2 regions of the Agarivorans aestuarii genome follow, and region 1 is predicted to be linked to the other one. Evidence: predicted binding sites of a transcription regulator. Region 1 holds the regulator's gene; the other holds the start of a gene.
The links. Region 1 encodes sigma-54, which starts transcription at its own class of promoters, with help from an activator protein. Its sites were predicted from a motif close to GTTGGCACGNNNNTNGNNT; they were not measured.
Positions count from the first base shown of each region.

Region 2: a site for sigma-54 is predicted at 1,532-1,550, ahead of K5609_RS20430 (flagellar basal body L-ring protein FlgH). Genes of this name have one in related genera too.

Region 1 is NZ_AP023033.1:752,446-755,623, forward strand. Features, by position in the region: gene ptsN (PTS IIA-like nitrogen regulatory protein PtsN) at 1-392, opposite strand, end outside; gene hpf (ribosome hibernation promoting factor) at 401-688, opposite strand; gene K5609_RS03525 (RNA polymerase factor sigma-54) at 713-2,212, opposite strand; gene lptB (LPS export ABC transporter ATP-binding protein) at 2,266-2,991, opposite strand; gene lptA (lipopolysaccharide transport periplasmic protein LptA) at 2,991-3,178, opposite strand, start outside.
Region 2 is NZ_AP023033.1:4,421,381-4,424,558, reverse strand. Features, by position in the region: rRNA gene K5609_RS20440 (23S ribosomal RNA) at 1-477, shown strand, start outside; rRNA gene rrf (5S ribosomal RNA) at 589-704, shown strand; gene K5609_RS20430 (flagellar basal body L-ring protein FlgH) at 1,795-2,553, shown strand; gene K5609_RS20425 (flagellar assembly protein T N-terminal domain-containing protein) at 2,564-3,178, shown strand, end outside.

The DNA of each region.
Region 1 (3,178 bases):
TGTTTACATACCTGCTTATCGTTAAGTTTTTCAGCTACTTGAGCAAGAGTATTAAGATGCTGCTTACATTGATCTTCGGGAACCAGTAGCGCAAAAACCAAATCTACTGGTTTATTATCAATAGCATCGAAAGAAATGGGTGGATCGCAGCGTAAGAAAACCGCAGTGGCTTGATGTTGGTTATCGATACGACCGTGAGGAATAGCGATGCCTTGGCCAATACCAGTACTGCCCATTTTTTCTCGACTTAACAAGCTTTCGAAAATGCATTGGGTGGTGGTATCAAGCTGTTTAGCAGCCAATTCGCTGACTATTTCTAGGGCGCGCTTTTTTGAAGAGCATTGAACTGCACTGAGAGTGCAGTTCAAGCTAAGTACTTTATTTAGTTGCATTGGGGTGATTAACGTTTGTTGAGTTTTTCTTTATGTTTGATGACTTGGCGGTCAAGCTTGTCAATCAGACTGTCGATGGCGGCATACATGTCAGAATGCTCAGAGGTTGCAAATAATTCGCCGCCGTTAAGGTGCAATGTTGCTTCAGCAATTTGGTTCAGTTTTTCTACGTTTAAAATGACGTGAACATTGTTAATCTGATCGAATCGTCGGGTGAGTTTGGCAAACTTGGTGTGGACATATTCTTTCAAAGACTCAGTTATTTCTACGTGGTGTCCAGTAAGGTTAATTTGCATAGATATCTTCCCCTTTTATTGGCCTTAGATAAGGCTCTTACGTTGGTTAGAAGGTGGAATTGCTAAAGACTCACGATATTTAGCAATCGTACGTCTTGCCACCTTGATCCCCTGATCTGCCAAAATATCAGCAATTTTGCTATCGCTAAGTGGTTTACTGGTATTTTCGGCAGCTACCAGTTTCTTAATTAATGCACGAATGGCTGTTGATGAGCATTCACCACCACCATCGGTAGCCACATGGCTAGAAAAGAAATATTTAAGCTCGAAGATGCCGCGAGGTGTATGCATGAATTTTTGGGTGGTTACCCGAGAAATGGTCGATTCATGCATTTCTACGGCTTCGGCAACATCGTTCAATACCATTGGTTTCATGGCTTCTTCGCCATATTCAAAAAATGCTTGTTGGTGGTGAACAATGCAGTTGGATACTTTTAGTAGGGTTTCGTTACGGCTTTCAATACTTTTAATAAACCACTTGGCTTCTTGTAAATGGCTACGGATAAACTGGGTATCGGTGGCATTAGAGGTTTTACTTAATGAAGCATAGTGAGAGTTTACCCGTAGTTTAGGCATTGCATCTGGGTTGAGTTCAACTACCCAACGGCCTTGTCGCTTGACTACCGATACATCGGGAATCACATATTGTGCTTGATTAGGCTCTACTGCATTGCCTGGGCGCGGCTCTAAGGTATGAATCAAGCGCATAACTTCGCGCAATTGATCTTCTTTAAGCTTGGTTTTACGGGCCAGTAAGCGAAAGTCACGATTGGCCAAAACATCAATGTGGTTTGATACTACATCTTTGGCTTCAACTAACCATGGGGTATCTTCGGCAAAGCGACTTAGTTGAATTAGTAGGCATTCTTGCAGGGAGCGGGCGGCAATGCCAACAGGGTCAAAGTGCTGAATGCGTTTTAGTACCGCTTCTACTTCATCTAGCTCTACGTCTAAGTCGTTATTGGCGCTTGAACGTAGGCCTTCGAGTAGTTGCTCACAATCTTGAGTGAGGTAACCTGATGCGTCGACAGCATCAATGATGGCTAAGGCAATGGCTTGGTCCACTTCACTAAATGGCGTGAGTTGCATTTGCCACAATAAGTGGTCTTGTAGTGAGTCGACAGTTTCGCCTTGAAACACCATGTCGTTGTCATCGCTCACCGCGCCGCTAGAAGAGCTAGCTGGGGCTGAACTGGCGCTGTAGATATCATCCCAAGTGGAATCAACCGGTAGGTCATCGGAGACGGTTTCTTGGTTAATGGCATCGCCAGCTTCAATTTGACTATTGTCTATATCCGCTGTGGATTCAGCTTCGGTAGATTTCTCATTGGCTGATTTCGCGTCAGTTGCGTCACCATCACTCGCGTGAGACTCATCCGCCTCAAGTAGAGGGTTACTTTCCAGAGCCTCTTGAATCTCTTGCTGCAAATCCAGCGTTGAAAGCTGGAGTAAGCGAATGGCCTGTTGTAACTGGGGGGTCATGGTTAACTGCTGACCAAGACGCAACTGCAAAGATGCTTTCATTAACTACCGCTGTTCCTTCTTCTTATTGTCTTTTTGAAAACTTACTACTTTAACTATAGCTTGAATTGCTCACCGAGATAAACTCGTTTCACATGCTCGTTTTCAAGAATTTCTTTTGGTTTTCCTGAGGCTATCAATTCGCCTTGGCTAACGATATAGGCATGCTCACAAACATCGAGAGTTTCTCTAACATTGTGGTCGGTAATGAGTACACCTAGACCGCGATCACGTAGGTGTTCAATGATCTTTTTAATATCGATAACAGAAATAGGATCTACCCCAGCGAAGGGTTCGTCAAGCAAAATAAACTTAGGCGCAGCCGCGAGCGCACGGGCAATCTCGACTCTTCGACGTTCACCGCCCGACAAGCTCATGCCGAGATTTTTACGAATATGACCAATATGAAACTCTTCTAATAGGTCATCTAGTGCACCTATCTGCTGCTCTTTATCTAAGTCTTTACGGGTTTCTAACACCGCAAGGATGTTCTTCTCAACCGATAAACGGCGGAAAATAGAGGCTTCCTGTGGAAGGTAGCCAATGCCTTTACGTGCGCGAGTGTGCATCGCTGTGCTAGATATATCATCATCGTCGATGAGAATTCGACCCTGGTCGCGTGGCACTAAACCCACCACCATATAGAAAGTGGTGGTTTTACCGGCACCATTTGGCCCCAGTAAACCGACAATTTTGCCTGTTTCTACATTTAAACTTACGTTTTTGACTACCTTGCGACCTTTGTAGGCCTTAGCTAAGTTTTCAGCAATTAGGGTACTCATTATTGCTGGTCTTCCTTGGGCGTAAGCTCTTCAAGCTGCTGAGGCTGGAAAATGGTGGTTACACGGCTATTTTCGTCACCTTGTGCCACCATTTCTTGTTTATTGATGCTGTATTTGATCATGTTACCTTTTACCAAGCTCTCTTCTTGTTTGAGTTGGGCATTGGTAGTGAGTGTTAGCGTTTGGG
Region 2 (3,178 bases), 1.0 Mb from region 1:
GGATAAAAGGTACTCCGGGGATAACAGGCTGATACCGCCCAAGAGTTCATATCGACGGCGGTGTTTGGCACCTCGATGTCGGCTCATCACATCCTGGGGCTGAAGTCGGTCCCAAGGGTATGGCTGTTCGCCATTTAAAGTGGTACGCGAGCTGGGTTTAGAACGTCGTGAGACAGTTCGGTCCCTATCTGCCGTGGGCGTTTGAGAATTGAGGGGAGCTGCTCCTAGTACGAGAGGACCGGAGTGGACGAACCGCTGGTGTTTGGGTTGTTATGCCAATAGCATTGCCCAGTAGCTACGTTCGGAACTGATAACCGCTGAAAGCATCTAAGCGGGAAGCAGGCCTCGAGATTAATTCTCACTAGGACTTTAAGTCCTCTGAAGGGCCGTTGGAGACTACAACGTTGATAGGCAAGGTGTGTAAGTGCTGTGAGGCATTGAGCTAACTTGTACTAATTACCCGTGAGGCTTAACCATACAACACCTAAAGGGTGTTGCTTATAGATACCTTATTTTTTGACCATGAATACTTGTTAGTACTCGTGAGATATTTTTAGCTTTTTCGAATGTTAAAGACAACAGTTTTTGCCTGGTGGCAATAGCGTTGTGGACCCACCTGATCCCATGCCGAACTCAGAAGTGAAACGCAACTGCGCCGATGATAGTGTGGGGTTTCCCCATGTGAAAGTAGGTCACTGCCAGGCTCTCATTATCGAAAAGGGCTTCCCGATTGGGAAGCCCTTTTTGTTTGTGTTTAGCATGGCCTGCTTTCAAAAGTAGGGCGGAGGCGGTTAAGGACAAAACGCAGTTTTGTTCCGCCGAAGCACAAGCAGCTATGCTGCGCACCTGACCACTGCCAGGCTCTCTTACTAAGCCCTCGTCATACGACGAGGGCTTTTTTATTGCCTGCGATTTAGTCTCACAAAAGTCTTCCAGATATACCCACACTCAAGCCTCAGTCATTTACTCAACAGCACTAACCGAGCGCATCACAGACATCGCCTTCTTGCACATACAAGGTCGAACGGCCCAGTGTTAGTAAATGGTTATATGACGGTGTATTAACCTACAAACAAGCCCTCTATCTCAATCACCGCCTTCTAGTCCGGAATTATATCTCTCTTCAAAAAGTCTGAGTTTTGTTTAGCTGGTATCGGGTTTTATATACGTAAAGCGACGATGTTTGAGTGGCTAAATAAGTAACCAAATTTAGATTCATCGACGATTTTTATATAGCTATTTGAGAGACTCTTACAAATATAAAGATAGTAACTTAGCTGCTAGGTTTATGAATTTAATAAGCTTTTACTTCTTTGTTGTTTTTGGTTGTGTTTTAGGAGGAGCAAGCCCTAGGCAATGGTTGCCTATGTTAACTGCGAGAAAGGCAACTATTATCCGGTTTTAGGTAATTATTGCCGACTAATCAACTAAAAGAAATGGTTTGAAATACTATTAGGATGTATCGGCAGCACTAAATTAAAATTTATCAAAAATTATAAATTCCTTATAAAGTACTGAATTATGGTTGTTTATTGGCATTTAATTTGCATATTTTGCTGTTGCTTAGCCAATTCAGGCAATACGACGGATTGTTGTCGGTCAGGTGAAGATTTTGTCAGCTAGATTATCGTAAGGATATGTTTCTACTGACGTTAGTGGCATTTGCTTTGCTATTTGTGGCCTAAGGCTTTCTTGGGTAACTAATTACAATAAACGAGATAAAAAGCTCGGGCCTAGGTTAAAGCAAGTGGAAGAGAACGGTAAACGGAAACTAACGTAAGTAGGAATAGACCAATGATTACCAGAGTAGTGATGTTGTGCAATGTATTGTTGCTGTCAGCATGTTCGTCAATTGCAGATGGTGTTGAAGAAGTTGCGGAGAACGTTCAAGAACGGGAAGACCGCAATCAACGCCAAGTTACAGTAAGCACCGATAGCCGTTCTCCGATCCCCGATGATCCTTTTTACGCACCTATTGAACCTAGCCCTGCAGCAGATCCAGTGATAGTGACTGGCTCTATGTTTAATGCTAATACTTCACGCAGCTTATATAGTTATACCCCACCTTTTGCATTAGGCGACACTATTACAGTACTTTTGGAGGAGGAAGCCACGGCGACTAAATCGGCCAGTTCAAACCTTGGTAAAGAGAACAGCTATAAGCTTGATCCGGTTACTGTGCCGGGTGGGAATCTAACGATTAACGGCCGAGTTGTTGAACTGGAAATGAAACAAAAACAAGACTTTGATGGCTCTTCAGATGCTGATCAACGACATCGTTTGTCTGGAAAAATCACGGTCTCGGTGGTCGACATCTTGAACAACGGCAACTTAGTGGTTCGGGGTGAAAAGTGGTTAGTTATTAACAATGGTAAAGAATACATGCGCTTTACCGGCATTGTTCGTCCATTGGATGTAGGTGAAAACAATTCAATTGGTTCCTACCAAGTTGCTGACGCTCGCATAGAGTTTAGCGGTACCGGTGATCACGCTGACGTACAAACTCAAGGATGGCTTTCGTCATTCTTAGGTGGAAGTATGTGGCCACTATAGGACGCTAACGATGTCTAAAATTATAAGAGCATGTGCTTGTTTGTTGATGCTAACGGGCATGGCTTTGCCAAGCTATGCCATTTGGTTAGAGGGTGAGGGCCAAGCCAAAATCGTTGACGGCCAAGTGGATCAAGCTCGTCAGCTGGCTATCCAAGATGCATTGTTAACCTTAATGTATCGCGGTGGTGCCAGTGTAAAGTCACTGCAAGTGGTGAAGTCTGGCGTGCTGGAAACCGATGAGCTAACGGTGCGAACTAATGGCGAAGTGTATGACATGAAGCTATTGGTTGAGACTATCATTGATGACCAAATGACAGTGAAGGTAGCCGCAGACATATTTCCTTTAAATACCTGCGAGAAAGATAGCTACGCTAAAACTTTGTTTGTTGGGCCTTTTCAATTGCAAAAGCGAGAACATGCCCAGCTTGGTGGGGTTTATAGAACACCTGAAGAAGTCTCCCAGCGACTATTTCATCGTTTCAAATCAAAGAGTAAGCGGGTTGATGCACGGCATTTAATGACTCGCCAAATAGCGTTTGATGGTCGCTATGCTAATGACATAGAACCGCAAATGCTAAAAGTTGCACGCAGCTTATCTCAACAGTACGACGTGCAATATATTTTG